One region of the Agrobacterium sp. genome, then DNA from elsewhere that is predicted to be linked to it. Evidence: riboswitches for the same ligand, from Rfam matches in the RefSeq annotation. Region 1 holds a riboswitch; the other holds the start of a gene.
The links. A riboswitch is a leader RNA that binds a small molecule or an ion and turns the genes downstream of it on or off. The one in region 1 is predicted to bind S-adenosylmethionine.
Positions count from the first base shown of each region.

Region 2: another riboswitch for S-adenosylmethionine. It lies ahead of metA (homoserine O-acetyltransferase MetA); the one in region 1 lies ahead of AC5I5B_RS13550 (O-succinylhomoserine sulfhydrylase).

Region 1 is NZ_JCABZP010000014.1:374,378-379,742, forward strand. Features, by position in the region: gene AC5I5B_RS13540 (Hsp33 family molecular chaperone) at 1-572, shown strand, start outside; gene apaG (Co2+/Mg2+ efflux facilitator ApaG/CorD) at 626-1,018, opposite strand; gene AC5I5B_RS13550 (O-succinylhomoserine sulfhydrylase) at 1,252-2,436, opposite strand; SAM riboswitch at 2,480-2,558, opposite strand; gene AC5I5B_RS13555 (2'-deoxycytidine 5'-triphosphate deaminase) at 2,632-3,729, shown strand; tRNA gene AC5I5B_RS13560 (tRNA-Gly) at 3,785-3,858, shown strand; gene AC5I5B_RS13565 (RNA 2'-phosphotransferase) at 3,917-4,465, shown strand; gene aqpZ (aquaporin Z) at 4,619-5,344, shown strand.
Region 2 is NZ_JCABZP010000016.1:193,033-198,397, reverse strand. Features, by position in the region: gene AC5I5B_RS20235 (VOC family protein) at 1-155, opposite strand, end outside; gene AC5I5B_RS20230 (ABC-F family ATP-binding cassette domain-containing protein) at 252-2,078, opposite strand; gene AC5I5B_RS20225 (thiamine diphosphokinase) at 2,083-2,736, opposite strand; SAM riboswitch at 2,827-2,903, shown strand; gene metA (homoserine O-acetyltransferase MetA) at 2,987-3,913, shown strand; gene AC5I5B_RS20215 (aldose epimerase family protein) at 4,090-5,109, shown strand; gene mtgA (monofunctional biosynthetic peptidoglycan transglycosylase) at 5,125-5,365, opposite strand, start outside.

The sequences.
Region 1 (5,365 bases):
GCATGCAGCCTTATCAGGGCATCGTGCCGCTCGATGGCTCATCGCTGGAAGACATTGCCGGGGTTTATTTCCGTCAGTCGGAACAGCTGCCCACCCGCGTGCGGCTGGGCGTTGCCGAGTTCTTCGACCGTGATGGCGAAGGCAAGCCGCGTCATGGCTGGCGTGCGGGCGGCGTTATCGCGCAGTTCCTGCCGCAGGCGCCCGAGCGGCTGCGCATGCGCGACCTGCATGGCGGCGACGGCGATGAAAGCGGTCACGAGGTGCAGGAGGATGATGCCTGGATGGAAGCCGTCACGCTGTTGAACACGGTGGATACCGACGAGCTGACCGATCCGCAGGTGCCGGTGGAACGCCTGCTCTTCAGGCTTTTCCATGAGAGCGGCGTGCGCATCTATGATGCGCAGGCGGTTTTCGACCGTTGCAGCTGCTCGCGGGACAAGATCAAGGGTGTGCTGTCAGGCTTCACCGCCGAAGAGATCAAGGCGAGCGAGGAAGACGGCGCCATTGCCGTGACCTGCGAGTTCTGCTCCACCACCTATCGCTACGATGTCAGCGAATTTGAAAATGCCTGAATAGAGAGCCGTGCCCCACAAAGGGTGCGGCTTTTTCATTGCCGGGCGAGTGGTTAGTTCAGAACCCGCATCAGGCCCGGTGAATCCAGCGAAAAGGCGGGTATGGTGACGTTGAACACCTCGCCATTTTCCGTTTCCATTTCATAGTGGCCGAACATCAGGCCCGAAGGTGTGTCCAGCGGGCAACCGGAGGAATATTCGTAGCTGTCGCCGGGTTTAAGATGTGGCTTCTCACCCACGACGCCAGGCCCATAGACCTCATCGACCTGTCCGTTCTGATCGGTGATGTGCCAATAGCGATTGACGAGGGTAACCGGAATATCGGAGTTGTTCGCGATCACGACTTTGTAGCCCCAGACGTAACGATCGTCATCCGGGTCGGATTGTTCCTCGAGATAATACGGGTCGACCGTTACCTCGATATCCCTTGTCAGAGCACGATACATACGCGCCACACCTCGATATTATGCCTGCCGCCACATCCTACACTATAGGTTCTGGCTATCGTCAAGAAAATGAATGACTTGACGGGCAGGGGGCATCTCCTGTTGCGCTGCTTTCCACCGTTAGGGATAACGGGAAAGGTAAATATTGGTTGCCTGATAGGGTCTTTTCGGACCGCACCGGCGAACCATGGCCCGACACGCGGTCAGGCCATGGCGATTTGCTGATTGAATTTTCAGGCCGAAACGGCCGCCAGACCCTTCGCCAGATCTTCCAGCAGATCGTCGGTATCCTCGATGCCGCAGGAAAGGCGCAGGGTGCCGCCGGAAATACCGAGTTCAGCACGCGCCTCGTCGGAGAGGTTCTTGTGCGTCGTCGTGCCGGGATGGGTGATAAGGCTCTTGGCGTCGCCGAGATTGTTGGAAATCTTCACGATTTCCAACGCGTTCTGCAGCTTGAAGGCCGCTTCCTTGCCACCCTTCAGTTCGAAGGCCACCAGCGTCGAACCGCCGGACATCTGCCGTGCGATGATGTCGGCCTGCGGATGGTCGGCGCGGCCGGGATAGATGACCTTGGCGACCTTGCCGTTATCGGCGAGAAAATCGGCGATTTTGCCGGCATTGGCCGTCTGCTGTTTCACACGCAGCGGCAGGGTCTCGATGCCTTTCAGTAGCGTCCAGGCATTGAACGGCGACATGGCCGGGCCGGTATGGCGGAAATAATCCTGCAGCTCTTCTTCGATCCACTTCTTGTCGGAAAGGATCACGCCACCGAGGCAGCGGCCCTGACCGTCAATATGTTTGGTGGCCGAATAAACAACGATATGGGCGCCGAGTTCGAGCGGCTTCTGGAAAAGCGGCGTCGCAAAGACGTTGTCGACCACCACCTTGGCGCCGATCTGGTTGGCGAGCTTTGCCACGCCGGCAATATCCACCACTTCGAGCGTCGGATTGGTCGGGCTTTCGAGGAAGAACAGTTTGGTGTTGGGCTGGATCGCCTTTTCCCAATTGCCGAGATCGCGACCGTCGATCAGCGTGCATTCGATGCCGTATTTCGGCGCGAGCGTTTCGACCACCCAGCGGCAGGAGCCGAAAAGGGCGCGGGCAGCAACGATATGGTCGCCGGCGCGCAGCTGGCACATGATGGCGGCGGTGACGGCGGCCATGCCCGACGCAAGTGCGCGGGCGTCTTCAGCGCCTTCCAGCAGGCACATGCGCTTTTCGAACATGTCGTTGGTAGGGCTCGCATAACGGGCGTAGATGAACCCGTCCGTTTCACCCTTGAAGCGCGCTTCGGCTGCTTCGGAGTTTTCGTATACGAAACCCTGGGTCAGATAGATCGCTTCCGACGTTTCACCGTAAGGGGAGCGTAGCGTACCGCCGTGAACGAGCTGGGTTGCCGGGCGCCATTTATTGCTCATGTGATCACCTTCAAAACAAAAAAACCGGCCGCAAAAGCAGACCGGTTCCTAGCACCCGGTCTTTTTAGCCACTTGTTTAACGTGGCTGCAAGCCGACCGGCCAAATCACCACGGGATAAGCTTGCCATACTGCCGTTACCGGCTTGCGTCAATGCTTTCCTTTTGGTTTTGTCGCCGTAAAAAGGAATGATGACCATGACGAGAACCACGGGCATTTTGGCGGATGGCGCGATCAAGGCGCTGTTTGCAGGCGGCAAGCTGAAGAGCGAGGCCGATCTCGATGCTGATCAGGTGCAGCCCGCCAGCCTTGATCTCAGGCTCGGCTCGAAGGCCTATCGCGTGCGCGCCAGTTTCATGCCCGGCCCCGGAACCCACGTCCTCGACAAGCTCAATCGTCTCAGTCTGCACGAGATCGACCTCACCCAGGGCGCGGTGCTGGAAACCGGTTGCGTTTATATCGTTCCCTTGATGGAAAGCCTTGCGTTGCCGGCGGACATGTCTGCCTCGGCCAATCCGAAAAGCTCGACCGGCCGTCTCGATATCTTCACCCGCGTGATGACCGATAATGCGCAGGAATTCGACAAGATACCGGCCGGTTATGCCGGCCCGCTTTATCTGGAAATCAGCCCGCGCACATTCCCCATCGTGGTGCGCCGGGGCTCACGCCTGTCGCAGATCCGCTTCCGCATTGGCCATTCGCTGCTCAACGAAAGTGAACTGCTGAAGCTGCACGAGACGGAAATGCTGGTCGCAAGCGACACGCCCAACGTGACCGGCGGCGGCATCGCGCTTTCGATCGACCTCAAGGGTTTCGGTGAAAACGGGCTGATCGGTTATCGCGGCAAACATCACACGGCGGTGGTGGATGTCGACAAGAAGGCCCAGCACGACGTTCTCGATTTCTGGGAACCGCTCTACGCACGCGGCCGCGCCGAATTGATCCTCGACCCGGATGAATTCTATATTCTCGTCTCACGCGAAGCTGTCCACGTTCCGCCGCTTTACGCGGCTGAAATGACGCCCTTCGACCCGTTGGTGGGCGAGTTCCGTGTGCATTACGCCGGCTTCTTCGATCCGGGCTTCGGCCATGCCGAGGCCGGCGGCACGGGCAGCCGCGCCGTGCTCGAAGTGCGCAGCCACGAAGTGCCCTTCATTCTGGAACACGGGCAGATCGTTGGCCGGCTTGTTTACGAGCATATGCTGGAAAAACCGGAAGGCCTCTATGGCAGCGGCCTCGGCTCCAACTATCAGGCGCAGGGACTGAAGCTCTCCAAGCATTTTCGCGCGGAATAACGAACCCGGCGGGTGCTTGACACCCGCTGCGAACTATCCGATGTCTTATGCGCGCGCGGGTGTAGCTCAATGGTAGAGCAGCAGCTTCCCAAGCTGAATACGAGGGTTCGATTCCCTTCACCCGCTCCAGCGATGCCGCGATCCATGTGCCGGAATATTAAAGGTCATAAGAGAAAGCAGCATCCCGATGGCGCAGTCCCTCAGCGAGATCAGTAAATTTCTAAGCTATGTCCTTCGTCACAAACCGGATGCGATCAGTATCGAACTCGACGCGGAAGGGTGGGCCAATATCGACGAGTTGATAGCAAGAGCCGATATTCCCCTTACGCATGAGTTGCTGCTTGAGATTGTCGATACCAGCGACAAGAAGCGGTTCGCCATTTCTGCCGATGGGCAATTCATCCGGGCCAATCAGGGCCATTCGGTGGTGGTGGATCTCGGTCTCGAGCCTGTAAAGCCACCCGTTTTGCTCTATCACGGCACAGCCACCCGTTTTCTCGGCAGCATCAGGGAAAAGGGATTGCTCCCGCAGAACCGGCAATATGTCCATCTCTCCGCTGATAAAGAAACAGCGAGAAGAGTTGGAGAAAGGCACGGAAAACCTGTTATTCTGACGATCTCCGCCCTGGCGCTGCATCAGGGAGGCCATCGTTTCTTTCAGGCCAAAAATGGTGTCTGGCTCACGAATGAGATAGAGCCGGGCTCTCTTCCGGGGCTGCCGGAAGAGGTGGGCTGAAGCCACTATTTTCCGCGGAACAGCCTGAAATGGTGGGATACGGTCTTGGCCGGATCGTCGTGGAGCCGGCTTTTGGGAGTAGTACACAATTTAGCTTGACTACGATTAAATTGCACGTAATAGTTGATGCAGTCGTAACATAGGGAAAGTGTTATGAGTCGCAAACTTCTTTCGGAATTTCTGGGAACCTTTTGGCTCGTATTCGGAGGATGCGGCAGCGCGGTTTTTGCCGCCGCCTTTCCCGAACTCGGCATCGGCTTCCTTGGTGTCGCTTTCGCTTTTGGTCTGACGGTTCTGACCATGGCCTACGCGGTTGGCGGCATTTCAGGCGGTCACTTCAATCCGGCTGTTTCAGTTGGCCTCACGGTTGCCGGTAAATTCCCGGCGGCAAGCCTCGTGCCTTATATCGTGGCGCAGGTTCTGGGGGCGATCGTCGCGGCTGCGGCGCTTTATGTCATCCTCACCGGCAAGGCAGGGGCTGACATTGGCGGTTTTGCCGCCAATGGTTATGGCGAACATTCGCCGGGCGGATATTCTCTCGTATCGGCGCTGCTGATCGAAGTCATTCTGACGGCATTTTTTCTTATCGTCATTCTGGGCTCGACGCATGGCAGGGTTCCGGCCGGCTTCGCGCCGATCGCCATCGGTCTTGCCCTTACCCTTATTCATCTGATTTCCATTCCGGTCACCAACACATCCGTCAATCCGGCCCGCTCGACAGGACAGGCGCTGTTCGTCGGCGGATGGGCGCTGCAGCAGCTCTGGCTGTTCTGGCTCGCTCCGATCCTTGGCGGCGCCATCGGGGCCGTGATCTGGAAAATTTTCGGCGAGGAAGAGAAGGCCGGCCACACCGGTTCGGTTCAACCTGCGCAGACATGAATAAGAGGCTTTGTTTCCTCG
Region 2 (5,365 bases), on a different contig from region 1:
TCCTGAAGAAGCATCACGAAGATGTTTTCTTCCACGATCATGCAGAGCGTGCGGTCGTCAGAATATTCCGGATTGAAGCTGAAACCGAGAGCCGTGAAGAAGCTTCTTGATTTCTCGATATTCTTGACCGGCAGATTGACGAAAATCATGCGCATTTTCACAACTCCTCCAAACGAACCAGCATAGAACGGCAATTCCGCTTTTCTGTCAAAGACCGAAGGAGGGTCGATCAAACGAGGGGCCTGCGGCCTTCAGCCTTCCAGTTCCTCGCGCAGCATCTCCAGCTCCAGCCATTCTTCTTCCATGGTCTCGAGCTTTTCACGCAGCTTCGTCATTTCCTTCGCCAGCGTGTTGAAAGTGGCCGGATCCTTGGTGAAGAGATTAGGATCAGCCATGCGCTCCTCGCGCTTGGCGATTTCGCCTTGCGCCTTTTCCATCTCCTTCGGAAGATTTTCGAGCGCGAATTTCTGCTTGAAGGAAAGCTTGCCCTTGGCCTTTGAAGGATCCTGCGACGCGGAGGCCGAAGGTGCGGCCTTCGCTTTTTCCTGCTTCTCAGCCTTGCGTTTTTCTTCCGCAGCACCCTTGCGCTGCGCCATCATGTCCGAATAGCCACCGGCATATTCGATCCATCGCCCATCCGGCTGGTCCGGATTGACCGGGGCGATGGTGGAGGTGACGGTGCGGTCAAGGAAATCGCGGTCGTGGCTGACGAGAATGACCGTGCCGGAAAATCCAGCGACGATTTCCTGCAAAAGATCGAGCGTTTCGATATCGAGATCGTTGGTCGGCTCGTCGAGGATCAGAAGATTGGTCGGCCGCGCCAGGATGCGTGCCAGAATAAGGCGCGCGCGCTCGCCGCCGGAAAGGTTGCGGATCGGCGTACGGGCCTGTTCCGGCTGGAACAGGAAATCCTTCATATAGCCCGTCACATGCTTCAATTCGCCGTTGACCAGCAGGTTTTCGCCGCGACCATCGGTCAGATAATGCGCGAGCGTATCGTTGGGATTGAGATCCTCACGCTTCTGGTCGAGCGTCGCGATCTCCAGATTGGTGCCGAGCTTCACCATACCGCTATCGGGCTCAAGCTGGCCGGTGAGCATCTTCAGAAGCGTGGTTTTACCGGCGCCATTGGGGCCGACGAAACCGATACAATCCCCGCGATGGACACGCAGCGAAAACGGCGCGACGATCACGCGCTCGCCGTAAGCCTTGGTGATGGCCTCGGCCTCGATGACCAGTTTGCCGGATTCGCGCCCTTCGGTGACGGTCGCCTGCACCGTGCCCTGCGGCCCCTTGTGGCCACGATATTCCGCGCGCATGGCCTGAAGCTCACCGACGCGGCGCATGTTACGCTTGCGCCTCGCGGTCACGCCATAACGCATCCAGTGTTCTTCGCGTTCGATGGCCTTGCCGAGCTTGTGCTGCTCCAGCTCTTCCTCTTCCAGCACCTTGTCGCGCCATTCCTCGAAATGGGCAAAGCCGCGATTAAGACGGCGGGACTGGCCACGATCGAGCCAGACGGTCGAAGTCGAGACTTTTTCGAGAAAACGGCGGTCGTGCGAAATCAGCACCAGCGCGCTGCGCGTCTGCTGCAAATCGCTCTCAAGCCATTCGATGGTCGGCAGATCCAGATGGTTGGTGGGTTCGTCGAGCATCAGGATATCAGGTTCCGGCGCCATCACGCGGGCAAGGGCCGCACGTCGCGCCTCACCGCCGGAAAGGCTTGCCGGATGTTCCTGCCCCGTGAGGCCGAGATGTTCAAGAAGATAGGTGACGCGATAGGGATCGTCGCCGGGTCCGAGCCCAGCCTCGGCATAGGCCTGCACGGTGTCGTAACCGTTGAAATCCGGCGCCTGTTCCAGATAACGGATGGTCGCGGACGGATGCCGGAAAACCTCACCCGACTGCGCTTCAACGAGACCCGCAGCGATCTTCATCAGCGTCGACTTGCCCGAACCGTTGCGCCCGACAAGGCAGATGCGATCGCCCGGCTCTACCTGGAGATTGGCGCCATCGAGCAGCGGGGTCACGCCGAAGGTCAGCTTGATGTCATCGAGTTTCAAAATTGGGGGTGCCAAGGTGTCAGGCTCCGGTCAGATCATAAGGGCGGGCGAGCACGATGGCTTTTCCGCTTTTCAGCGAGAAATGCACGGGGCCGCCATTCGCGACATTGGAAATAGTGCGGGAGGAGCCGAAAGCAAGCGCGAAATCCTTCAGCGGATAACGCACATTGCCGATATCAAGCCCCGCAAGGGCGGTAAATCCGGCAACAGAAAACAGCGAAGCGGGCGGCAGATCGACATCCAGCAAACCGGGAAGCAGCGGCCGGGCCTCTTCTTCACCTGACGTCAGCGTAACGTCGATACCACGTTCGGCCAGCGCCACCGCGTAAAGAAGGTGCTGCAGCGCATGGTCGCTTCTCTCGCCTCCAAGCGCACCGACAAGCACCAGCGAATGCGCTCCACGGGAGAGAGCTTCCGATACCGCGATCTCGCCATCCGTCACCGCCTTTGCGGCCGGGTACGGCTGCCGCGCCACATCTGGCCAGGCGTCCAGCAACTCTTTGCTGGCGGAATCGAAATCCCCGACCCACAGCTCCGGCGCAAGGCCAAGCGGCCGGGCATGGCGCATGCCGCCATCGGCCGCAATCACACGGCTATCCGCGACCGCCTCTTTCAGACGATCGGTCACCGTGACATCGCCGCCAAGCAGAATGGTGAAACGCTCTTTATCCATGCCCTGCCTTACCGCACCTCGGCCAAAAATGGAAAGCCGAAACCCCGATGAAATCAGCCTATATTGATTTTCGCCGGCTTCGGGATTATGAAACGCCTCAGTGGTGATTTGCCGACCGGCTTGCAGCCACTTTAAAGAAGTCGCTAAAGGGTCGAGGAAAAAGGCAATTTCCTGGGACCGGTCGCGATTTCGCTGCCGGTTTTTTTGTTTTCGCAACGTTCTTTACGTGATCCGGAAAAGAGAGTTCGACATGCCGATCAAGATTCCCGATACGCTTCCCGCTTTTGAGACCCTCGTTCACGAGGGCGTGCGGGTCATGACCGAAACGGCTGCTATCCGGCAGGATATCCGCCCGCTCCAGATCGGGCTTCTCAACCTCATGCCGAACAAGATCAAGACGGAAATCCAGATGGCACGCCTCGTCGGCGCTTCGCCGCTGCAGGTGGAACTGTCGCTGGTGCGGATCGGCGGCCATCGCGCCAAGAACACGCCGGAAGAGCATCTCCTGTCCTTCTACGAGACGTGGGAGGAAGTGCGCCACCGCAAGTTTGATGGTTTCATCATTACCGGCGCCCCCGTGGAGACGCTGGCCTATGAAGACGTGACCTACTGGAACGAAATGCAGAAGATTTTCGAATGGACGCAGACCAATGTCCATTCGACGCTGAATGTCTGCTGGGGGGCGATGGCCGCCATCTATCATTTCCATGGCGTGCCGAAGCACGAACTGAAGGAAAAGGCTTTCGGGGTCTATCGTCACCGCAATCTTTGCCCCTCGTCGATCTACCTGAACGGCTTTTCGGATGATTTCCAGGTTCCTGTCTCGCGCTGGACTGAAGTACGCCGCGCCGATATCGAAAAACATCCGAGACTCGAAATCCTGATGGAGTCAGAGGAAATGGGCGTTTGTCTGGTGCATGAGAAGGAGGGCAACCGGCTCTATATGTTCAACCATGTCGAATATGATTCGACGTCGCTTTCGGATGAGTATTTCCGGGACGCGAATGCCGGCGTGCCCATCAAGCTGCCGCATGACTATTTTCCGCACAACGACCCGGAACTTGCCCCGCTCAACCGCTGGCGCAGCCATGCCCATCTGTTTTTCGGCAACTGGATCAACGAGATATACCAGACGACGCCCTATGATCTAGAAGCCATCGGGCAACTGGCCGCTTAAAGCGCGTCGCGTTTGGTCAAACGCATGCGACGCGCTTTCTTCTTTGTTTTAAGCATGTCTTTGTCCCAAAACCGCAGGACACTTTTGGGAGACATGCTTTGAATTGCGGGATTGCGAATTGCCGGAAAATGACGCAACGTCCGCCGGCAATTCATGGCAACCGGGAGAATGATGTTATGGGCGACGCGGCGGCACGGGAGAATTTCGGTTTCACGGCGACCGGCGAAAAAGTCGAACGCGTCACCATCTCGAAAGGCGGGCTGACGGCCAAGGTCATCACCTGGGGTGCCGTCATTCAGGATCTGCGTCTTGAGGGCCACCAGCCGCCGCTCGTGCTCGGCTTCGACAAGTTCGAGGATTACAAATATTCCTCCTATTTCGGCGCCACCCCCGGCCGCAACGCCAACCGTATCGGTGACGGCCGGTTCTCGATCGACGGGCACGAATACCAGCTGGAACTGAACGAAAAGGGCGTAACCCATCTGCATGGCGGCAGCGACGGCATGGGCAAACGCAACTGGATGCTGATGGAACATGGCGAAAGCCATGCGATTCTGCAGATAATCGATCCCGATGGCCGCGCCGGTTATCCGGGCAATTGCACGGTCACGGCCACCTATACGATCCTCGACGGCGGTGTGCTTTCGGTGGTCTATGAAACGGTGACCGACAAGCCGACCATCGCCAATGTCTGCCAGCATTCCTATTTCAATCTCGATGGGGCAGATACCGCACTTGGGCATGAGATCAGCATCGCTGCTGACTTCTACCTGCCCACCAACGACAAGCAGATACCGACGGGCGAAATCCGCTCCGTCGAAGGAACCGTGTTCGACCTTCGCCAGACAACACCGATGCGGCGCAAGGAGAATGGCGAGCAGGTCCTCTACGACCATAATTTCTGCCTTTCGCCCGAACGTCGCGCCAAGCGCAAGGTCGCCCGCGCCTATTCGCCGGCCTCCGATATCGCTCTTGAGGTTCACACCACCGAACCCGGTGTACAGCTTTATTCGGCCTTTAAACTGGACGTCCCGGTTCCCGGCCTCGATGGCCGTCACTACGGCCCCTTTGCGGGTTTCTGCCTGGAAACGCAGATTTGGCCAGACGCCGTCAATCACCCGGATTTTCCGCATGCAATCCTGCGGCCGGGCGAAACGCTGCGTCAGGAAACCGACTATATTTTCAAGAAAGGCTGAACCAGCGCGCTAGGGTCAGTCCAGCACGCAGCCGACATAGCCGCCGGAGGCGCGGGCGCGACGCTCGATAAGGCCGGCAAGCCGTTGCAATCCGCGTCCCGGCTTGCTGGCGACGCGGTCGATGGGATTAGGTAGTGAAACAGCCAGCAGCGCCGCCTGGCGGGAACTGAGCTTTGCGGCCGGCACCTTGAAATGGTGCTGTGCTGCGGCCTCAATGCCGTAGATGCCAGGTCCCCATTCGGCAACGTTGAGATAA